4 regions of the Staphylococcus warneri genome follow, and region 1 is predicted to be linked to each of the others. Evidence: riboswitches for the same ligand, from Rfam matches in the RefSeq annotation. Region 1 holds a riboswitch; each other region holds the start of a gene.

Region 1 (6,207 bases):
TCTGCTTCAGCACGTTTATTTTGTTGTTCTAATTGTTTTAAGTTACCAGGTGTTGCTTCTACAGCATAATTATTTTTTAATAAGAAGTTATTTGCATAACCTACTGGTACGTCTTTAACTTCGCCTTTTTTACCTTTACCTTTAACATCTTGTGTGAAAATTACTTTCATGCGTCTTCACTCCTACTCATTTGTTCTGTTATTGCTTGTTGTAATTGTACAATGGCATCTTCGACTGAGACACCTTTTAATTGTGTCGCTGCATTCGTCAAGTGACCCCCGCCACCAAGGGCTTCCATTGTTAATTGAACATTAACTGAGCCTAATGAACGGGCTGAGATACCGACTAGGTTATCTTCACGTTTGGCAACGACATATGAAGCTTCTATACCTTCTAAACTTAACAACTCATCGGCTGCTTGTGCAACTGTAACAGGATGATAAATTTTATCGTCTGAGCCATGTGCAATCGCAACACCGTTATCTTGTACTTCGACTGTTCTAATTAATTCAGAACGGTTAATGTACGTATCCAAATCATCTTTTAAGAAGTGTTGTGTAAGAATAGTATCGGCACCATGTGCTCGTAAATAACTTGCGGCATCGAACGTTCTTGAACCCGTACGTAATGTGAAGTTTCTTGTATCAACAATAATACCTGCATACATAACAGTAGATTCAAGACGTGTTAAACGCTGTTCAGTTGGTTGATATTCTAGCAACTCTGTGACAAGTTCTGCTGTTGAACTTGCATAAGGTTCCATATAAACCAGTAATGGATTGGAGATAAAGCTTTCACCACGTCTATGGTGGTCAATCACTACCTTACGATTTGCTTTATTTAAGACATTTTCATCTAGAACCATTTCTGGTTTATGCGTATCAACGACAACAACCGTTGTTTTCGATGTCATCATATCCCATGCATCGTCTGATGTAATAAATCGTTCTTTAAGTTCTGGTTTCTTATCAATTTCATCCATGACACGACGCAATGTTGGATCGATATCAGATTCATTTAAGACAACATATGCTTCTAGATTATTCATTAATGCGAATCTAGACACACCAATGGCTGCACCAATGGCATCTAAGTCAGGTCGTTTATGTCCCATCACGATGACTTTATCGCCTTCAGTTAAGATATCTTTTAATGCGTGTGAGATAACACGCGCTCTTACACGTGTACGTTTTTCCATCGGGTCAGTCTTACCACCATAGAAGCGTACGTTGCCGTTCATGTTTTTAATTGCAACTTGGTCGCCACCACGACCTAGCGCTAAGTCTAGACCTGATTGCGATAATTCACCTAAGTCGATAAGATTCTCAGTACCTTCACCGACACCAATACTTAATGTCAATTGTGCTCGGTAACCAACACTTTTCTCACGTAATTGACTTAAAATGTTGAAATTTGAATCTTCGATTTCTGCTAAAATCTTTTGATTTAAATAGGCTACGAATTGGTCTGAATTATAACGTTTGAAATAAATATTATATTCTGATGCCCAACGACTAATTACACGTGTAACCATTGAGTTAATTTCAGAACGCTGTGTATCGTTCATGTTTTGCGTGATTTCATCGTAGTTATCTAAGAATAATGTTGCAATAATGGGTTTTGAATCTTCATATAGTTGGTTCGTTTGTACTTCATCTGTAATATCGAAGAAGTATAAGCAATGTTCATTGCTTGAATAACGTACTCTATAATGATAATTTTCATGTTCAATTTCTACTTCTTGAACTTTCTCCAATTGCTTTAAGATATTAGGAAATATTTCGTTTACCGATTCTGAAATAACATTAGTTGTTAAATGTTCAGACATAAATTGGTTAACCCATTCAATATGGTCGTTCTCATCTAACACAATCATCCCGATCGGTAAGTGTTTAATCGCCTTATTACTACTTGTTGTAATATGACCACTTAAACCATCCACATAACTGTCCATTTTCATAAAAGCTTGTCTTAGCAAGAATCCACTAGCAATAATCATTACTAGTAGTATACCTGCAGCTATACCTGCCACGATTTGGTTAAATATAAACCAAACGATGACTAATGCTATAGCAGTCAGTACCATTATGATAAATGGTATGAGCAAAGCTTTTTTAGTGGATTGACGGTTCATTCTTCCACCTCTCATCACTTTTTATTATTATTGTTCATTAGTTGTTTTAAATTGATACATAAATCGATGACACCTAATAACCCTACAATATGAGTCATTGGTGTTAATAATGTCCCTATAACCATTAATATGATAGTTACTACATTCGGTAGTCGCTTCGCTTTTCCGAAGAAATGTATCACGCTCATCCCTTGAATGTACATCACTAATGATAACACAACTTCAAAGTTTAATACGATACTCTGGAACGTACTTGGTTGGGTTGCAAACATGACACAAAGTAAATCAATAATATAGATTGTTAATAGCGTACGATTCATTTGCCAAGCGAATAGTGGTTTGAATATTGGCGTAGCTACTTTGAATTTGCGCAAGATTGGAAATGTTATGATCAGATTAATTAAAACGAAAAGAAAAACGATAATAATGAGATAACTAGGGAGTTGGACCGTCATTTGGCGGATACTTTCTTCAAGCATCTGTCTGTAATCAGCATCTGCTCCACTTGTTAATAACATGTTATGAACGGTTTCTTTAACTGGGTTAACTAATGCGGCTGCTCTTGGGATTTTTTCAAATACTTGTAATAACATGAATCCTATCAATGTCATTAAACTTAGAGATACCGTTGTTACATATAAAATTCTTTCTTTTGTTGCTCTTTCCTTAAGTAATTGTCCAATGATTAAACTCGTTAAAATCACTAAAACCATCATACTTAAGACGAATGTATTACCTAATAATGTTGTAATTATAACTGTTACTAAGGCACTAATTCCAAATGACTGAATAGATTTGTTCCATAATACGACACCTGGGATTGTTGCAAATAAACATAAAATTAAGCCGAGAATAGGTAATACATGTGTTACTAAAGCGACTATCACTAGTGCTAATGTGCCTATCATAGTTGCTTTAGGTTGTATTTTTGAAAACACACACGCCACTCCCATACTTTTTTTGACTATAATTACCATTTTAACCTCTTTGAAAAAAATAAACAATAAAGTACTACTGGTATTTATGTCGGTCAATTCCAGCAGTACTTTAGAGTGAAATACAACTTATTTTATGATTATAAAAATAGTCATTATCGTCGAATATGTTTCGCATTTAAAAAGTGATATAAATTAGGTGCCCAATCTTCAAAGTTAAGTAAGAAACCATCGTGCCCCACATTATCTGGTACAAAAAAGTGTCGATGATATTTAAAACGTTGTCCTGCCGCTAATACTTGATCATCTGGATATAACAAATCATCTATGAATCCCATCGTTAATACCTTTGTGTCTAATGATTTAAACACCTCATCAACATCATCTCTGCCTCTATCAATATTATGACTATCTAAGACGTCCAGCAGTGTTAAATAACATGATAAATCAAAGGATTCTTTGAACTTGTTCCCTTGATGTTGTTGATAACTAACTACCTCTTCAGGTGTGAAGCGTTGATCATAACTTTTAGAAGATCGATAGGTTAAAAATCCTAATTGTCGAGCAATACTTAAACCTTCTTTACCTCCGATATGAATCGCTTGTCTAGCAATCTCATTAAAGGCACAACTGTACGATGAGGTTTTATCTGTAGCAGCAAGTATAACCGCTTTATCTACTTGGAATCGTCGATTATAAAGTAATTCTAGTGCTTGCATACCACCTAAACTCCCACCGATTAAAATATCTATTTTATTAAACCCTAGTGCTTCTATCCCCTTCTCAAGTGCACGTACGATATCTCTTAATGTTAAATGATCTGGAAAATGTGGATCATTATGCTTTGAACTTGAACCAAATGGACTCCCTATGACGTTGAATGTTAAAAATTGATAATCATTGATAGGCATATAACCACCATCAATAATTTCACGCCACCAACCTGGATGTTCATCTGTACCATATGTAAGATGATTGCCAGTTAATGCATGGCAAACTAATGCTAATGGTTGTCCAGGATAACCTACATGTTCATATTTTAATTTTAAGTTTTGTATCGTTTCTCCAGACTCTGTCGTGAATTGGCCTAATTCTAATGTATCAACTGTATAATTCGACATATATGAATCCATCCTCCTTTAAATAAAAAAGCTTCTTACTCTATGAGAAGTAAGAAGCGGTTCAGTACTTATCATTCGAGTGCTCGTTGGTTTTAGCACCGTACTCGTATTCTTTATAGCCGGTTGCTGAAGCGTCTATGGGCCAAGTCCCTCAACTTCTCTGAATAAGATTTTATGATTAAGTTTTGAATAAATACATTAATTATCTAAATTTTCTAACTACTTAAATTTTAACTAACTCTATCACGAAATTCAATATGTAGACCTTGATTTCTATAGAAAGAATCTCAATAGAGCGATAAATGCAATACCGCCTAAAATGGTCCAAGTTAGACTTCTCGTATATATGGCTAATAATACAGTTGGTATTAATGCAATAATGAATGGCACATTGAGTGTATAGCCTACACTACCTTCATGTTGTTGAATAATACCGTCCAAGACAAGTGCTGTAAAAAGTGTGATAGGTATAAAGGATAACCATTGAATAAAAACATCTGGTAGATTTACTCGTGAAATCATCATAAATGGAATCACTCTGACTAAAATCGTAACAATACCACATAGAATAATAATGATTAACATATGTTGATCTGTCATCATCTGTCCATCACCACCCCTAATGTAGATGCGACAACCGCAGATATTATAATCGCTACATACGAGGGCATAACAAAGCTTAACGTTAACATCATCACAATGACACATAGAATAAGCACAAGATAGATGTTGATCTTAGACTTTTTAACAGATTCAAATTGAGCAATTCCTAAAAATACAAACATAGCTGTAATCGCAAAATCTAATCCTAACATCTCTGGATTCGAAATATATTTGCCAAATACAGCACCAACTACACAAGAAAAGGTCCAAAACAAATATGCTGTGATGTTTAAACCATGCAACCAACGATCGTTAATTGGCTCACCTTTTAAATAAGGCGTGATGGCTACACCAAACGTTTCATCGGTTACTAAAGAACCAAGTCCAATTCGATTCCATAAACCATAAGACTTAAAATTGGGTGCTAAAGTCATACTTAATAAAAACATACGTGAATTAACAATAAATGTTGTTAACACTATCGCTGTTATGGGTGTTCCAGCTATGACTAACGCACATATAATAAATTGCGCCGCACCAGCATAAATAATCAAACAAAGTAATATAATTTCTAATAAACTAAACTTTTGAGATGCAGCAACGATGCCAAATGAAATACCAACACCTGCATACCCTAATAATGTTGGAATGCATTCTTTAACACCTTGTCTAAATGTGAGATGGGTCATCTTGTCTCCCCCTTTCTAGTTACAAACGCATTTACGTTTAAATAATAAACTCAAGTCTAATATACAATGATGAAAACGGCAATCACTTTAGACGTCGGTGTGTGTGATGTCAGACAAACCTCACTTTTAAAATGCCGTCATCACAACATTTTAAATATGACAGAATTTTCTATAAATAGTTAGATTACCCACACTATTTTGCGTCTGAATTTTACTTAATGTCCCTCCCCTACCCTCTTACTTTAGGTTATTGGCATAAAAAAAATACGCGGCAATGATGGCTCTTCATTACCGCGCATTGTGTAGCTAGTCATTCGCTAACAATCTAAATTATTTAGTTGGCTTTTGAATATGAGTTTTACCACCCATGAATGGTACTAAGGCTTCAGGGATAGTTACAGTACCATCTTCATTTTGGTAGTTCTCAACAATTGCTGCGAATGTACGACCTACAGCTAAACCACTACCGTTTAACGTATGCGCTAATTCAGGTTTAGCTGCATTATCACGTTTGAAACGGATATTGGCACGTCGTGCTTGGAAGTCAGTACAGTTTGAACATGAACTGATTTCTTTGTAGTCGTTATAGCTAGGTAACCATACTTCTAAGTCGTATGTTTTACTAGCACTGAAACCAATGTCTCCAGTACATAAGATAACACGACGATATGGTAATCCTAATTCTTCTAAGATTGCTTCAGCGTTTGTAGTCATTTCTTCTAAAG
Region 2 (6,207 bases), 540 kb from region 1:
CAATACTTGTTACATCATCATACAACCATGACATTCGCATTAATTATAGGCTTTGTTATTGGATCCATATTTGCTGTTTATCCAGGCTTACCTAAATCCGCTTTGACATGGATCATTTCTATTGTCACTTTAATTGTTGGCTTTATTGTTAGCTATGTCTTAGGACAAATAACTGCTAAAAATGAAGAACAAATATAAAAATAAGGCTCTCAAACACTAATGTGGATGAGAGCCTTTTGATTATTTAATAATTATTCTTTGTTACCTTTAACTTTATCGATAACATTATTTACTGCTTCTTTTACTTTACCAGAAGCTTTATCTTCTTTACCTTCTTTTTCAAGGTTTTCGTTATCAGTTACGTTACCTACAGTTTCTTTTACATTACCTTTTGCTTGTTCGAATTTATCTTCAGCCATGATGAATTCCTCCTAGTATTTATTTAGTAAGTTATTATGCTTAATTTATACCACTATTCATACTATATAAACATTTATTTTCAAAAAATTAATATTAATTGATGGTCTAATATGAAAATAATGCCTTTCAAATATATTACGCTTATAAAAAAGGGATGGTTAAATGTTTACAATAATTGTCCATATAGTAGCAATATTATTAATACTCATATCCTTGATTTTAATTATTAAAAATCAATTTACTAAGCCTGATAATAATGCTATGTTACCTTCTACACTTCTACTTATTGCTTCATTAATTTTGTTACTTTATAACCTATTTAAATGAGCTTATTAGATATTAAAAAAATTATACAAATGATATAAATATAAAAAATCCTCAAGCACTTTTGTCTTGAGGATTTTACTATTTCTATAATTATTCTGCTGGCACTACAGCACCATCATATTTTTTATTAATGTAGTCTTTAATTTCTTTTGAACGTAAAACTTTCATTAATTCTTTAATTTTCTTATCGTCTTTATGTCCATCTTTAACTGCGATTAAGTTAGCATATGGATTATCTTTAGCTTTTTCATAAGCGATTGAGTCTTTTTTAGGATTTAATTTTTGATCAATAGCATAATTTGAGTTAATGATAACTGCATCTGCATCTTGTTTTTGATAGATTTTTGGTAAGAATTCTGCTGATTGTTTGTTGTTAAATTTGATGTCTTTTTTGTTTTCAGTGATGTCACTGAATTTTGCGTCTTCAATTTTAACGCCTTTTTTAATTTTAATTAATCCTTCATCCACGAAGAATTTAAGGAAACGACCTTGTTCTGCAGGATTGTTAGAAACGTATACTGTTGCACCTTTAGGTAAATCTTTTAAGCTTTTATACTTTTTAGAGTAGACAGCCATTGGTTCTAATTCTACGTCACCAGCTGATTCAATTTTGTATCCTTTTTCTTTACTTTCAGTTTTTAAATAAGGTGTATGTTGGAAGAAGTTGGCATCTAATTCACCTTTATCTAATAATTTGTTAGGTGTTGTATAGTCGTTGATTGTTTGAATATCTAATTTATAACCTTTTTTCTCTAATAATGGTTTTGCTTTTTCTAAAATTTCTGCGTGAGGTGCAGGTGAAGCACCTACTTTAATTGTCTTGTCGTCATCCTTACCTCCACATGCTGCTAATGCTACAGTTAAAGATAATAATAATAAAATACCTAAAATTTTCTTCATTGATTTGTCCCCTTTTCTTTAGCGTTTATCAATTTTGTTTGTAACCCAGTCACCAATAAATTGGATGATGAATACAATGATTAAGATGAAAACTGTTGAAACTAAAATAACGTCTTTTTGATTTCGAGTGAAACCTGTTAAGTAAGCTAAGTTACCTAAACCACCAGCACCGATAACTCCGGCAATTGCTGTAGATCCCACTAATGCAATTGCTGTTACTGTTAAACCTGATACTAACGCCGGCATTGCTTCAGGTAGTAATACTTTTCTTACTACAGTCCAAGTATTAGCACCCATAGACCACGCTGCCTCAATTACCCCTTTATCTATCTCTTTGAAAGCAATTTCTACTAATCTAGCATAGAATGGCGCTGCACCTATGATTAATGCAGGTAGTGCACCTGTTGGACCACTTATTGTGCCTAAAACGACACTTGTAAATGGTATTAATAACAAGATTAAAATGATGAACGGTATCGCTCTAAATAGGTTCACGATAAATGAAACGATTGAATAAAATATTCTTGCCACTTTTGAATGACTCTTAGCCGATAAAAATAATAAAACACCTAAAATCAATCCAAATATAAAAGCAAATATTGTTGATACGACAGTCATATAAAGTGTTTCAACAATGGCTTGCCAAACTTCTGGCCATTGGACGTTCGGCATTGTAATCATTTCTTGGAGTATTTCTCCAACTGACTTACCCATGTCTTAACACCTCCACATTCACATGTTTCTCATTAAGATTAGATTTGAAATCTTCGAAATTTTCAGAACTTATAAAAGGTATATGGATAACTAAAAATCCTAATGTACCATTTCTTGTATTTTTAATGTCAGCTTCTAAAATATTAACGTCAATCTGATGCGTTTTTGTAATGTACGATACAATTGGTTGAGTCGTATTTTCACCGTTAAAATTCAATCTAACTATGTAAGCATTGTTATCTAATGGTTCTAACGCATCTAATGATTCCTCAAAATCCTCATTTAAATCATCTTTTACAAATCGTCTCGTTACTTCGTGTTGTGGATTTTCAAATACTTGGCTAACTTGACCTTGTTCTATCACGCGTCCGTTTTCCATAACTGCGACTTCATCACAAATTCGGCGAATCACTTGCATTTCATGTGTGATTAACACGATTGTTAAATTTTGTTGCTCACGTATTTTTAATAATAAGTCTAAAATTTCATCTGTAGTTTGAGGATCAAGTGCACTTGTAGCTTCATCACAAAGCAATACTGTCGGATCATTGGCTAATGCTCTGGCAATACCAACTCTTTGTTTCTGTCCACCAGACAACTCAGATGGATAAGCATTTTCTCGTCCCTTCAAGCCTACAAGTTCTATTAATTCATTTGCCTTACGTTTTGCTTCTCCTCTAGATAATCCTGCAATTTCTAGTGGGAATGTAATATTTTTAAGTACAGTTCTCGACCATAGTAAATTAAAATGTTGGAAAATCATACTTACTTTTTGGCGCTTCTTACGTAAATCTGACTTCGATAATTGACTTATGCTATCTCCATCAATAATAACTTCTCCAGAAGTGGGTGCTTCTAAATTATTAAACATTCTAATTAAGGTACTCTTACCTGCTCCAGAAAAACCAATCACCCCAAAAATGGAACCGGATTGAATGTTTAAATCAACGTGATCTACAGCGAGTACGTCTTTATTTTTCGTATGATATCGTTTCACGATTTGTTTTAACTCAATCACGTTAATGCCTCCTTGTTTATAACTAATACAAATTAAAAAATGCTTCCTCAAAACTTTAGACTGTTTGAGAAAGCATTTTAAAATATCTTTCTCTCATCTTCTAAAGTTTACCTTTATGTGAATTGGCACCATTTCTATATAAGACGGTTGCCGGGCTTCGTAGGGCACATCCCTCCACCTCTCTCGATAAGAGTGTTTGCATGATTTAATTTTATTTAATCCTACCATCACGGTAGAGATTCGTCAATAATTATTTTAAATTTTCTAACAAATAAGGAACAGACCTAAACGCATACAATCTTTTTACTTCTTTATCCTTATTCATTAACATTAATACTGGTACTGACATAATTTGATGTGTTTCACTAAACTTTGGATGAAAGTTCATATCAATTTTCTTAACCGGAAGTTTCAAAATTTCATTTGCAATATCCAACATTCTTTCAGACACTTTACATGTACCGCATGTAGGCGTATATCCGAAAATGAGATGTTTATCTTCACCAAAGTTTTCAGTCACATCGTCTATTTCGATTGATTTACTCATTCACTAAAACTAACCTTTCAGTTTTTAAATTAGGTATAAGGGATTTCTCTTTTTTGCAATTAAATCCATGTTTGGTAAGTACATGCGCTAAATAATTTTTAGGACAATTGGCCACTTCGCAAAATGTTTTATCTACAAAAATATGTTCAGACTCACTTAAATACCGTTTGAACCATTTTCTAATTCGATCCCCTTCGTCATCTGAATCAGCTAAGACGAAAACTTGTTTACCATAAAGTGATTCTATCATATCATCTATCTTATCTATACTCATAGTACCATGCGTACAAATAATACTTACTGGTTCTGCAATGACTTGCTGCACTCGTTTTTTATCAGATTTACCTTCAACAATGATTACTTTATTCACAATAGTCATAAGTATTCACCCTTTAAAAATCGAAAATTAGCTATCACTATTTAATTCCACGAAGATGCTATTTATAAAACATATACTACAAAAACTTAAAATGAATTAACCATTTCATTACACTGTTAATATCTTTTTTACAAATAGCATCAATGTCTTTTTAAATCTAAGTTCATCAGATTATATGTACGCATGCCTATAAAATTCTTCCTTCGGTTCGCCTCTGCTTTCGCAATGGCATAAGTGTTTCTAAAATCTAAAGATTTAAGAAACACTAAAAAAAAACTCCTTGATACGAGATCGAGGAGTTTGCAAATATTATTCGCCAATCATTTCTGAATATTGTTCTGCTGATAATAATTCGTCAATTTGGCTTTCGTCACTAATTTCTACTTTAACCATCCATGCTTTTTCGTATGGTGATTCGTTTACAAATTCAGGACTATCTTCTAATTCTTCATTAACTTCAACTACTTTACCAGTAATTGGTGCATATAATTCAGATACAGTTTTTACAGATTCAACACTACCGAAAGTGTCGCCTTCGTTTAATTCATCATCAGTTTCAGGTAATTCAACGAATACGATATCACCTAACTCGTTTTGAGCATATTCAGTAATACCAATTGTCGCTACATTTCCTTCAACTTTAACCCATTCATGTTCTTTAGAGTATTTAAATTCGTTTGGTACTGCCACGATAAATCCCCTCCTAATTTTAAGTACATTTTAATGATGCCATACCCACAATTATCAATCAACTATTATCTAAAAATTTTAAACCTTTAAATATTCGGATTTAAGATGTAAATTGGTATTTTTATGACTTTATTAAAATGAAAGTTCACTTTTTATATTTTGAAATGGTATCCAATTATAACCAAGTATTTTTATACTCTTCTTCTTTAAAACCTAATGTGATTTTATCACCTAATATAGCTAAAGGTCTTTTCACTAACATGCCATCTGAAGCAAGTAATTCAAAACGTTCTTCGTCTGATAAATCATCTAATTTATTTTTTAAATCTAATTCACGATATTTGGCACCGTGTGTATTAAATAATTTTTTAGTGTCTACACCAGTTTTATCAACAATTTCTTTAAATTCATTTTTCGTTGGTGTATGTTGAACAATATCAATTGGTTCATAACTCACACCGTATTCATCTAAAAATTTTGCTGCTTTTTTGCAAGTTGTACAATTTGCATATTGGTAAAATTTAATCATCGCTTTGCCTCCTTTATCTCTTAAATCCAATATATCATGTTATTTTAGAAAACGCTCTACTTTTTAAGCTTATTTTTTTATTTAAGTATTTTCATCCGTTATAATAAATTTACTAAATTTTTTCAAAGGAGCTTTTATAAATGGAAAGTATTAAAACAACTGAACAATTTAACGACACTGTCCAAAACGATCAACCTGTTATCGTCAAATTCGAAGCAGGTTGGTGCCCTGATTGTAAAGCAATGGATATGTGGATAGACCCTATCGTTGAAAAATATAAGGATTATGAATGGTATACTGTAAATCGTGATGAATTGGAAGATGTAACTGCTGAAAATGATGTTATGGGTATTCCTAGTATTTTAGTATTTAAAAATGGTGAAAAGTTAGCTCATTTACACTCAGCAAATGCTAAATCTCCTGAACAAGTAGAATCATTCTTAGACGAAACATTCAATAAATAATATACAAAAAATGGTCGAGACATTGATTAAGTATCATAGTACCAACTTATTGGTTTATGACTTAGTTAACGTCTCGACCTTATTTTATTATATTGCTCTACATCATCACTTTTAATACTCTGAAATTAGGTCTCTATTCTTACGTTTAGCTTTTGTCATTGGTTCTTCTAAATCAGTAAGATATAAGAATCCTGCTAATATTTCATCATCTTCAATATT
Region 3 (6,207 bases), 970 kb from region 1:
CTGCACCGTCAGCAAATACTTCTACGTTTAATTGTCTCATAATGAATTCCTCCTTAATCGATAACATTGATTTAATGTTATTGATTACTATATTTAAGTATGTAAATGCTTTAATTTAACATAACTTCATTAATTATTTATAAATAATTTATAACATGCTTTTGAAATGTAAGCGAATTATTTGCCTATATCATAGGATTTCGATTTTCAACGCATTTTTTATATTAATTTATACTATTCTCATATCCTAAAAAATGGTAGTATATTGTAATGATAACCATCTAGGAGGATGCGCATGTCAAAATCAAAAATCTACTTTTATATTACATTAATATTATTAGCGATAAGCTTTTTCTTTAATACAAATAATCCTTTATTGAATAGTGTTTTAGGTTCATTCGTTAAACTGGTCATTGCATGTAGTGTGATCAATGTCATTATATTGATTGCTTCAGTGATATTTGCAGATAAATCTATCAAACACGCGCGTGAAAAGCAAGATTGGATAAGAATTGCCAGTAAGTTTTTACCTATTCTTATTTTCATCGTAATTATCATTCATATTTTATCCTCATTACATACCTATGGTTTCCTTTTTTAATGGATAACGTAGTGTGGATTTATTCAAATCAACCTTTTCTATGAGAATTGGTTGATTTAGTTTTATATATGACATTCAACTAACTCAAGATATATGATTTTATATTTTAAAACAGATTAAATTGAAAGGACTTTTGAAAATGCAATATTTTTATATTTTTATCGGTGGTGCCTTTGGTGCATTATTGAGATATCTGTTTTCTTTCTTTAATCATGGACATGACATACCTATAGGCACATTAAGCGCCAATTTAATAGGTGGCTTTTTTATGGGATTTTTGTCGGCTTTAACAATTAAGCTATTTAACAACAATCCTTTATTAAAAAAAGCCGTCACTACTGGATTCATGGGTGCATTGACTACATTTTCTACATTTCAATTCGAACTCGTTCAAATGTATAATCAGCAACAATGGGCGTTATTAATCATTTATGCTTTGATAAGTTACATCCTTTGCATTCTTTTATGTTTACTAGGTAAGAAATTAGGTGAGCAGTTATGATAAAGACAATGATATTAGTTATGCTTGGTGGCGGCATCGGTGCGATGATCCGTGCGATAATATCAAATTACTTCAATCAATTTATTACCAAATTACCTGTGGGTACATTGATAGTTAATATTATGGGATGTGTGTTAATTGGCACCGTATCTGGATTATCACTGCACATCAATTGGATAAATTCATTCTTCATCACAGGTATTTTAGGCGGATTAACAACATTTTCAACCTTATCTAATGAACTTGTAGGCATGGTATCACCTAAATTTAAGCCTATACCTTTTATTATTTATACACTCTTGCAATTTGTAGGCGCATTTTTAAGTTGTTATTGGGCTTATCATTTATTTCAATAGTTGATGATATATTAAAACCACGTCCCCCCTTTCAATTTGAGGACGTGGTTTTGTCTTTTTTATTGGCCATTAAATTCTGATGGATCAGGTCCAATTCTTTTATTTTGATTAAGGTCATCTAATTTTTTCATTTGGTCATCATTCAATTCAAAATCTAATATATTTAGATTTTCATCTATACGGTGTGGTGTCACAGATTTAGGGATTGTTACTACTTGATGTTGATAGTTCCATCTAATAATCACTTGTGCTGGCGTTTGCCCAACTTCTTGTGCTACCTGATTAACTATTTCATCATCCAATATTTGAGCATTCATTAATGGTGACCAAGATTCCATCACGATATTTTGAACATCTAAATATTGTCTTAACTCTTTTTGAGTTAAGTATGGGTGGAATTCAACTTGATTGATGACTGGTTTAATAGATACTTGAGCCAATAATGCTTCAAAATGATCTACATTAAAGTTACTCACTCCAATGTTTTTAACACGCTCTTGTTTATATAAATCTTCCATACCTTGCCATGTATCTATCATTAGTGCTTCATTCGTACCTGGCCAATGCATTAAATATAAATCTAGATAATCTAAGTCTAATCTTTTCAAACTATTTTCATAAGCTTGTTCAACATTTTCTCTACCAAAATCTTCTAACCATAATTTTGAAGTAATAAATAAATCCTCACGTTTTAAACCAGTGGATTCAAGTCCTTCTTTAATACCTTGGCCTACTTTTTCTTCATTACCATATACCTTTGCTGTATCGATACTTCTATATCCATTTTCAATTGCGTATTTAACAGCTTTTGTACAATCATCATTATTTTCTACTCTAAATGTACCTAGACCAACTTTCGGCATCGTGTGTCCATTATAAAATTTAATATTGTCCATACATTCCCACTCCTTAAATACAATTTCATTATTTCTATACCCTATGAAAGTAAATCAAACTTAGATTAAACGTAAGTCATATAAAATTCAATTTCTGTGCTCAAAACTAAAAAAGCTAGTAGAGTTAAAACCTCTACTAGCTTAGTTGAAATTTAATTAAAGGATTCAATTTGTTCCATGATTTGTTGTAAATCGTCGACATTATATTGAATACGTCCATGGAATACAAATTTGTTAAAGAATTCATCAAGTTGTTCTGGTCCAACTAATACTTTGACATTACTATTTTGAGCATAGTTCGAAATAGTAACATCCCCATCATTTTTAGGATTAAAGTAAAGAATAGACGTTGGTGTATACTTTGTATTTAATTTACTTTGTAAGTCACCTGCTACATTCTGTATTTGTTGAATTTCGTCTGAATAGTTTATAAATGATAATGATTTTTGATCATTATTTTGATCAAGTACTAATGTTTGTGGTGTTGATTGATCTAATTCCAACGTATTAAATACTTGTTCCATAGTTGGTAACTCAGAAAACTGAGCACCGCTAATCCCATTATATACATGACCTTTTAGTAATTGAGAGTCAATAATATATAAACCAGTACGAGTAAGAACGAGATGACTAATTCTTTCAATTTTATTTAATTCATTTGTTGGTAGGAAAATATTAGCCATGATATGCATATCTTCAGGACGAATACGTTTTTCATTGACTAAACGCTCACGAATACCAATTAATCGCATATCAGTTACATATTCACTATGGTTTTTAGAGAATAGCTTTAATGCATCAATTTCTCTTTCTTTACTATTTACTGTAGCTTCATAATCTTCTTTTTGTTTCGTAACTGCCTTTTTATTCTCAATACGTTCTTTTTCTAAAGCTTCTTCATGAGATGCCTTTATACTTTGTTCTTTTTGTTGGTATTCTTCTTCTGTTTGTTGCTTAATCTTTTTCTTACTATTTAAAGCAATTAAAAATAGTACAAAAAAGATAAATGCAATGACTACTGCAACAATTAACCCTATACCAATAGGTGAAGATAAACTCATCACATCAACGCTCCTTTTATATGATCAATACAACTAATTATAAAACATAATGATGACATTTTCGACATTTAGTCGCAATTTATCTTATTATATTTCAAACATCCCATAAGTTATTTCGTTTAAACTTTGTTAATCGTATCTTTTAAAACGTTGACTTTATCTAATTTTTCCCATGGTAATAATACGTCAGTACGTCCGAAATGACCATATGCAGCGGTTTGTTTATAAATAGGTTGTTTTAAATCCAACATTTTAATGATACCAGCTGGTCTTAAATCAAAGTTTGCTCTAACCGCTTCAACTAATTCAGCCTCTGTTACTTTACCTGTTCCGAAGGTATCTATAGCTATTGATACTGGTTCAGCTACACCTATTGCGTATGCAAGTTGGACTTCACATTGTTCAGCTAATTCTGCAGCAACAATATTCTTCGCTACATATCTAGCAGCATAAGCAGCAGAACGGTCTACTTTAGTTGGATCCTTACCACTGAAGCAACCACCACCATGGCGTGCATAACCACCATACGTATCCACGATAATTTTACGTCCTGTTAATCCAGCATCCCCTTGTGGTCCACCGATTACAAAACGTCCTGTAGGATTAATATAGAATTTTGTCTTATCATCCATTAATGATTCTGGAACAGTTGGATAAATAACATGTTTTTTAATATCCTCTTGAATTTCTTCTAAAGATTTATCTTCAGCGTGTTGCGTTGACACAACAATAGTATCAATACGTTTAGGTTTATCATTTTCATCATATTCTACAGTGACCTGAACCTTACCATCCGGACGTAAATAGTCTATAATGTCATCTTTACGTACATCTGATAGACGTTTCGCTAATTGATGAGATAAGAAAATAGGTAACGGCATATAAGTATCTGTTTCGTTTGTAGCATAACCAAACATTAATCCTTGGTCACCTGCACCAGTTGCTTCAATTTCTTCTTCAGAAATATCATCACGGTATTCTAATGCTGTATCAACACCTTGAGCGATATCTGGTGATTGTTCATCAATGGCAGTTAAAACGGCCATCGTTTGTGAATCGTAACCATATTTAGCACGTGTATAACCAATTTCTTTAATGGTCTCTCTTACAACTTTCGGAATATCAACATATGTCGTCGTTGATATTTCACCTGAAATTAATGCCATTCCAGTTGTCACTGTAGTCTCACAAGCCACACGTGCATTAGGGTCGTCTTTAAGAATTTCGTCTAAGATTGCATCAGATACCTGATCAGCAATTTTATCTGGATGTCCTTCAGTTACTGATTCTGAAGTAAATAATCGTTTATTGTTAGTCATGTTTTGCTCCTTTTAAAATATATTACGATAATTCTCTTTTATTTGAGCTAAATAAAAGAGCCTTCTACTACTACCTAGATAGAGTGAAGGCTCTTATACGTCCATTCGCTCTTATCGTTCAGACATTATACGTCTGCAAACGGTTTGGCACCTTTCTTTTTATATGTAAAAAGAGGTTGCTGGGTTTCATTGGGTCCATGTCCCTCCACCACTCAGGATAAGAGAATCCGTTAAAATTAATACTACCTAATAAGAGAATTAATGTCAATTTATGATTTAAGTTATTTTAGTAATAATTTACGGTGGATTAATTAAATTGATATGTTATACTATTGAAATGTAAAGGCTTACATTATAACTATCTGGAGGGATTAAGTATGTCGATTGATACATACTCTGAAACGACTAAAATTAAACAATTATTAGAAAAACCATCAACAAAGTTTCAACTATCAACAACTCAACTTTACAATAAAATATTAGATAATAATGAAGGTGAACTTACTGAATTAGGTGCTATTAATGCTAGCACTGGTAAATACACTGGCCGCTCACCTAAGGATAAGTTTATCGTTACTGAACCTTCATATAGAGATAATGTAGATTGGGGAGACGTCAATCAACCTATCGATGAAGAAACATTTTTAAAGCTTTACAATAAAGTATTAGACTACTTAGGCAAGAAAGACGAATTATATGTTTTTAATGGTTACGCAGGTAGTGATAAAGATTCACGTTTGAAATTAACTGTCATTAACGAATTAGCATGGCATAATTTATTTGCACATAACATGTTCATTCGTCCTGAATCTAAAGAAGAAGCAAAATCAATCAAACCTAACTTTACAATTGTATCTGCACCACATTTCAAAGCTGATCCTGAAGTTGATGGCACGAAGACTGAAACGTTTGTCATTGTGTCATTTAAACATAAAGTGATTTTAATCGGTGGTACAGAATATGCTGGGGAAATGAAAAAAGGTATCTTTTCAGTAATGAATTACCTATTACCTATGCAAGATATTATGAGTATGCATTGCTCTGCTAACGTGGGAGAAAAAGGCGATGTAGCACTATTCTTTGGTTTATCAGGTACAGGTAAAACAACGTTGTCAGCTGATCCTGAAAGAAAATTAATCGGTGACGATGAACATGGTTGGAATAAAAATGGCGTGTTCAACATTGAAGGTGGTTGTTATGCAAAAGCAATCAATCTTTCAAAAGAAAAAGAGCCACAAATTTATGATGCTATTGAATACGGCACTATCTTAGAAAACACAGTCGTTAAAGAAGACGGTACTGTTGATTTCGATGATAATAAATTCACTGAAAATACAAGAGCAGCTTATCCTATTCATCATATTGATAATATTGTATTACCTTCAAAAGCAGCACATCCTAATACGATTATCTTTTTAACTGCAGATGCATTTGGAGTGATTCCTCCAATTTCAAAATTAAATAAAGATCAA
Region 4 (6,207 bases), 570 kb from region 1:
ATAAAATGAATGATGCTGGAACGATATATTTATATGGAACAGGTCGAGCTCAAATCAATGTGGCTGAAGAAGCACAAAGAATATTATTAACAATGCATAAAAACATCATTATTCTTTATGATGTCCACGAATTAAAAATGGTCTTAAACAAAACAGTATCGCAAGACCTTTTCTTTATCATTTCACTATCTGGAGAAACATATCAATTAAAAGAAGTGACTCAGTTATTACAATTGAGACAAAAATATTTTATCTCTGTCACAACGATGAAAGATAATTCGTTAGCCCAACAAGCAAATTATAATGTTTATGTATCTAGTAATACATTTTATTTAAATGATGGCACTGACTATTCAAGTTTCATTAGTTATCATATTTTCTTTGAAACGCTGCTCAGAAAATATAATGAACGCAAAGAGAAAGGCGACCTCAATTGATGCATTAGCCTATAAAGATAAAAAGCCAGTAAATGAGCTTTCTTAAGTTCATTTACTGGCTTATATAACTTATGTTTAAAACGAATTAGTTATTTTTTTGTTCTTCAATTTCTTCTAACACTGCATTCATTTTATCAAACATAAGTTCAAATCCATGTGCAGTGGAATCATGATATTCTTTCTTTTTCTGTTTGTATTCAAGGTTGGTTAATCTTCTTTCGCGTTCCATATATGATTGATAATAGAAGAACATTTGTGTGCCACCTGATTCACGTTCAAAGAATTCTACTTCTATAATATCCTCATCGTTACTTAAGCCTGGCATACCTATTGTCATTTTAATAAATTCATCCATGACTAATTCTTCGTATGTACCTTCGATAATATTTTGTTTGCCATTTCTACTATCAACGATACGATACTTACCACCTTCTTGGACATCTGCTTCAAATGATTTATTCGTACGTTTCGACGTCATAAACCATTGTTTAAGAATATCTTCTTTCGTCCAAGCTTCATAAATTGTTTCTGGTGAATATTTTAATAAACGTTCAATATCAATTTCTACATATTCATTTTCCACATTATACTTTGCCACTTTCAGTCACCTACTTTCACTCTTAATACTATTTTAACGTATTTGTTCAAACTTCCAAACATTTATACATTAAAAAAGATTGCGCTTCTACACATTTAGTCTAGTTTACCATTAAAACGCTGACTTAAAACATTTTCAATATTTATAATTCTATTTATCAACTAAAAAACCGAGACTAAAAAGTCTCAGTTTTTAATCATATTTATGCTTTATTTTTTAATTTCGGATACCCAATTAAAATAGCAATCAGCCCACATACTCCAAGCATGATTGGATAAATACTATAAGGTACAAGTAAGAATGGTGAGATACCAGCCACTCCTGCAGCTGAAATAACTTGAGGACTATATGGTAATAAGCCTTGGAAACATCCACCAAATATATCTAAAATACTAGCTGATTTACGTGGATCAACATCATATTCATCTGCTATATTTTTAGCTAATGGTCCTGACATAATGATTGAAATAGTATTATTAGCTGTTGCAATATCTGCTACACTAACTAAACTGGCAATACCTATTTCAGCCCCACGTTTAGATTTCACGCGCCCTCTAACTACATTTAACAACCAATCTATACCGCCATTATGTTGAATAAGTCCTACTAAACCACCAATTAATAGGGCAATCATCGCAATATCTTCCATACCTATAATCCCTTTAGATACAGCACTTAGTAATCCTTTCCAACCAAATGAGCCATCAATAAGACCAATGATTCCAGATAAAACTGTTCCACCAATAAGAACGATAATCACATTGACACCAACTAGCGCTAGAATCAACACCAATAGATATGGAATGACTTTAACTAATTGGAAATCATAACTTTTAGAATGATCCATGGAAATACCATTTGTTAGGAAAAATAGTACAACTATAGTTAATATCGCACCTGGTAAAACAATTCTAAAGTTTACTTTAAATTTATCTTTCATCTTCGTATGTTGTGTACGTACAGCCGCTATCGTAGTATCAGAAATCATAGAAAGATTATCTCCAAACATAGCGCCACCAACTACTGTAGCCATAGCTAATGCTGCAGAGACATCTGTTGCTTGCGCAAAGCCAAATCCTACTGGTGCAATAGCTGCTACTGTGCCTACTGATGTTCCCATTGAAATAGAAACAAACATACAAATGATAAATAAACCTACTATAATTAAATTTTCAGGGATGAGAGACAATCCCAAATTTACAGTAGAAGTCACGCCACCCATTTTCTCTGTAGTCGTAGAAAATGCGCCTGCTAAAATAAAGATAAGCATCATTAAAATAATATTTGAATGACCTGCACCTTTAGTAAACACTTCAACTTTAGTGGCAAATTTTTCTTTGCGATTCATCAACAAAGCAACGATTACTGTAATCGTTATCGCAACATTTAACGGCATCGTCGTGAAATCACCCGAGATGATACCTACACCTAAAAATAACAACATAAATAATAATAACGGAAATAACGCCCAAGCATTACCCTTTTTAGTTTCTTTCATCATTAGACCTACTTCCTTACAAAAAATACCTCTTTTCCTTATGATAAAGAAAAGAGGTCCATCTACAACGATTATCCCCTTATCTTCAAACCTAGACAGGTTACTGGAATTGGCACATGATTCAATGTTGCCGAAGCTTCATAGGGCCAGTCCCTCCACTTCTCTTGATAAGTGATTCATATTTAACGTTTACGTTACAAGATAATTCCTATGACGTCAATCATAAATTATAACTTCGTCGTAAAATATTTTTCATAAATAATTAATGCAACAGCAACTACGAATAACATTGCAATAGCTATACCAAAGACGATCCACCATTTTAAATAAAGTGATACAATCATTAAAATAATAGAAATGATCGTCATACTAATCATCAGTATTTTAAATTGTCGTTCACGTTGTTGAGAGATCACTTTATAATCTCGATGATTTTTCCTTTGTGTATCATCATCAATTTGTAATTTAGTTTCTATATAAAAAACAAACGCCATAGTTACCATTAGGATTAAGAAACCAATCCATACATGGGATTGTGATATTAGCACTATTCCGGCATAACCTAAATACAAACACCCCGCAATAATACCTAATAACCGGTCGATTGTTTGATTAATCCATATGATATTATTTTTAATATTTTTATTAACAAAATACAGATTTTTTAATGCATTGGTTAAAGCAAATAAAAGTATTAAAATGATTAAAAACCATTGATTTTTAGTAAATAACGAAAATATAACTATAGCGATTATACCTATTATGAACGGAGCAACCCTTATAAACCTATCTTTCACCATGTCATAACCTCCTTTAGATATAAGATTTAATTTGCATGTCCTCGTATAAAATGCCAATCCCTTAAATATATAGGGTATTTTTTAATTAAATTTCATTCTTCAAAAAGGTTAATAATTTTATATTTTTATTTTACATTAAACATATTTTTATTCCAAATTCATAATAAAATTGGATATAGTTATCATATAATTTGTCACAAAAAAATAGTCGATAAAGTATTAACACTTTATCGACCAACTTATATTCATTAGTTAATTTGAATACCGCCTGTCACACCGAAGACTTGTCCAGTTGTATAACTTGATTCTTCAGATGCTAATAGGACATATGTTCCTGATAATTCAACAGGTTGTCCTGCACGGCCAAGTGGTGTTTCCTTACCAAATTCAGGAATATTTCGTTGTGGTTGTCCACCAGTAATTTGTAATGGTGACCAAAATGGTCCTGGGGCTACACAATTGACACGAATACCTTTTGCGCCAAGTTCTTCTGATAAACTTTTTGTTAATGAGATAATTGCAGCTTTCGAAGCGGCATAATCATGTAAAATAGGACTTGGATTATATCCTTGAACAGATGATGTTGTTGTAATTGATGCACCTGGTTGTAAATATTCTAACGCTTTTTGTACTGTCCAAAATATAGGATATACATTGGTTTCAAATGTCTCTTTAAATGATTGTGTATCAAACCCTTGTATATCGTCATGGTATTGTTGATGTCCAGCTACTAATGTCACATTATCCAGCCCACCAAGTTGTTGATGTGCTTCTTCGACCATGTCATAGTTAAATTGTTCATCACGTATATCACCAGGCAGTAACACTGCTTTTTGTCCCGCTTCTTCAATCACTTGTTTAACTTCTTGTGCGTCTTTGTCTTCACTTGGAAGATAATTAATAGCAACATCTGCGCCTTCTTTAGCATAAGCAATAGCTGCTGCGCGTCCAATGGCAGAATCGCCACCAGTGACTAACATTTTATATCCTTTTAATCGACCGTGTCCGACGTATGATGTCTCACCGCAATCTGGTTCAGGTTTTAATTGGCTTTGCAAGCCTGGAAGTGGCTGCTCTTGTTGTTCATAGTCTGTTGATTTGAATTTATTTCTAGGATCTTGTGCTGACATTTCAAATTCATCTCCTCAATTTGTATATGTTCTCATATACCCAAGGTTATCCAGATGTTAATCATACTATCTTTATACAATTTATGGAGACTATTGATTCAGAAGACGTTTAGTGAGTGTCACAAAATATGTCGGCACTTTTTCTAAAATACGTTCATCAGGATCAAATAAAGGATGATGTAGATCATACTCACTATTAGATCCTATGAATGCAAATACGCCGGGATACGTTTCTGTATAACCAGAAAAGTCTTCACCAATTGTTAATGGTAAATCCATAATTGATACATGATAACCAACATCTTCTGCTACTTCTATCGCTATATCAGTTAATTCATCATCATTAATCACTGTTCCAGGAAGTCGTGTATATCGGCAATCAACTTGTAAATTAAATGTTTGTGCTAAACCATCAGCAATTTCATTCATTCGTTGTTCGATATACGCTCTATGCTCAGGTTTAAATGAACGGACAGTACCTTGTACATAGGCTTGATCCGCAATGACATTCCATGTATTTCCACATGAAATTTCACCAATTGTAACAACGGCATTATCAAATGCAGATAAATTTCTACTAACAATCGTTTGTAAACTATTAATCAGTTGACCTAAAGCCACCGTTGGGTCATTACCTTGTTCTGGTTTAGCAGCATGCGCGCCTTTTCCTTTAATATCAAATTCGAAACGGTCTACTGCAGATGTAATAGGACCTTTTTTAATTGCAAAGTCACCAATGTCCATCGTTGGATAATTATGGAAACCTAAAACTGCTTTTACACCGTCTAATACACCTGTAGCTACTACTTTTTTAGCTCCATGACCTAGCTCTTCTGCCGCTTGGAAAATGATTCTCACTCGACCATTTAGTTCATTCTCTTGGGCTTTCAATTGTGTTGCAACGCCTAATATACTTGCCATATGAATATCATGACCACATGCATGCATGACACCTTGATTGGTTGACGTAAATTCATGTTCGACTTGCTCATTGATAGGTAGCGCATCTATATCAGTTCTAATCGCAATCATTTGGTCCCCTTGTCCTATTTCTGCAACTAATCCTGTATCTAAAGGTAAATCTAAAATTTTTATCTCATGTGCTTCTAAAATACGTTTAAGTCGTTGTGTAGTTTCATATTCTTTCTCTGATATTTCAGGGAATTGGTGAAATGTTCGTCGCCAATTCACATAGTCTGTATAATCAGTCATTGTTATCTCCATCCCTTTCAACCTAAAAACTATTTTTCTATATATAGTAACATAATTGTCAAACTTTTCTAAAAATACACTGATCCTTTTACTATAAACAAAAAACCGTACCGACAATGTCGGCACGGTCATTTCAATGAACACTTTGTCTTAATCTAATGAAAATTCATTATCTACAATTACTCTACCATCTTTAATCACTTTTTGAGCATGGTTGATACCAAAGTGATAAGGAATATATTCATGGTTTGGCGCATTCCAAATAACGATATTAGCTTTGTCGCCTTCATTAATTGTACCTGCGTCTAAATCAATAGCTTTTGCTGCATTAACTGTTACCGCATTCCAAACTTCATTTGGTGATAATTTTAATTTCAATGCGGCAATGGCCATAGCTAATTGTAAGTTATTAGTAACACTGCTACCAGGGTTATAGTCTGTTGCAATAGCGATAGCACCATCATTATCTAGCATACCTCTCGCATCTGCATAATCATTTTTATCTAGATAGAATGTCGTAGCTGGTAATAAT

The links. A riboswitch is a leader RNA that binds a small molecule or an ion and turns the genes downstream of it on or off. The one in region 1 is predicted to bind S-adenosylmethionine.
Region 2: it holds a riboswitch for S-adenosylmethionine, as region 1 does, so the genes downstream of both, EL082_RS09260 (methionine ABC transporter ATP-binding protein) here and metX (homoserine O-acetyltransferase MetX) in region 1, are expected to answer to the same signal.
Region 3: it holds a riboswitch for S-adenosylmethionine, as region 1 does, so the genes downstream of both, metK (methionine adenosyltransferase) here and metX (homoserine O-acetyltransferase MetX) in region 1, are expected to answer to the same signal.
Region 4: it holds a riboswitch for S-adenosylmethionine, as region 1 does, so the genes downstream of both, EL082_RS02695 (Na+/H+ antiporter NhaC family protein) here and metX (homoserine O-acetyltransferase MetX) in region 1, are expected to answer to the same signal.

What each region holds. Positions count from the first base shown of each region.
Region 1 covers NZ_LR134269.1:13,201-19,407, reverse strand. The annotation lists gene rplI (50S ribosomal protein L9) at 1-170, opposite strand, end outside; gene EL082_RS00070 (DHH family phosphoesterase) at 167-2,134, opposite strand; gene EL082_RS00065 (YybS family protein) at 2,149-3,087, opposite strand; gene metX (homoserine O-acetyltransferase MetX) at 3,225-4,190, opposite strand; SAM riboswitch class I at 4,256-4,361, opposite strand; gene EL082_RS00055 (AzlD domain-containing protein) at 4,464-4,793, opposite strand; gene EL082_RS00050 (AzlC family ABC transporter permease) at 4,790-5,482, opposite strand; gene serS (serine--tRNA ligase) at 5,813-6,207, opposite strand, start outside.
Region 2 covers NZ_LR134269.1:1,897,921-1,904,127, forward strand. The annotation lists gene popT (polyprenyl-phosphate transporter PopT) at 1-198, shown strand, start outside; gene EL082_RS09245 (CsbD family protein) at 252-422, opposite strand; gene EL082_RS09250 (MetQ/NlpA family ABC transporter substrate-binding protein) at 838-1,647, opposite strand; gene EL082_RS09255 (methionine ABC transporter permease) at 1,666-2,361, opposite strand; gene EL082_RS09260 (methionine ABC transporter ATP-binding protein) at 2,354-3,379, opposite strand; SAM riboswitch class I at 3,470-3,572, opposite strand; gene EL082_RS09265 (thioredoxin family protein) at 3,630-3,926, opposite strand; gene EL082_RS09270 (toprim domain-containing protein) at 3,919-4,305, opposite strand; gene gcvH (glycine cleavage system protein GcvH) at 4,615-4,995, opposite strand; gene EL082_RS09280 (arsenate reductase family protein) at 5,171-5,524, opposite strand; gene EL082_RS09285 (thioredoxin family protein) at 5,665-5,988, shown strand; gene EL082_RS09290 (nitroreductase family protein) at 6,100-6,207, opposite strand, start outside.
Region 3 covers NZ_LR134269.1:978,228-984,434, reverse strand. The annotation lists gene EL082_RS04950 (transaldolase) at 1-40, opposite strand, end outside; gene EL082_RS04945 (hypothetical protein) at 296-601, shown strand; gene crcB (fluoride efflux transporter CrcB) at 741-1,103, shown strand; gene EL082_RS04935 (fluoride efflux transporter FluC) at 1,103-1,459, shown strand; gene EL082_RS04930 (aldo/keto reductase) at 1,519-2,355, opposite strand; gene EL082_RS04925 (NERD domain-containing protein) at 2,508-3,416, opposite strand; gene metK (methionine adenosyltransferase) at 3,536-4,735, opposite strand; SAM riboswitch class I at 4,844-4,959, opposite strand; gene pckA (phosphoenolpyruvate carboxykinase (ATP)) at 5,113-6,207, shown strand, end outside.
Region 4 covers NZ_LR134269.1:586,306-592,512, reverse strand. The annotation lists gene EL082_RS02705 (MurR/RpiR family transcriptional regulator) at 1-437, shown strand, start outside; gene EL082_RS02700 (SRPBCC family protein) at 523-1,035, opposite strand; gene EL082_RS02695 (Na+/H+ antiporter NhaC family protein) at 1,238-2,533, opposite strand; SAM riboswitch class I at 2,610-2,707, opposite strand; gene EL082_RS02690 (hypothetical protein) at 2,761-3,333, opposite strand; gene EL082_RS02685 (SDR family oxidoreductase) at 3,582-4,463, opposite strand; gene EL082_RS02680 (amidohydrolase) at 4,554-5,675, opposite strand; gene hutI (imidazolonepropionase) at 5,826-6,207, opposite strand, start outside.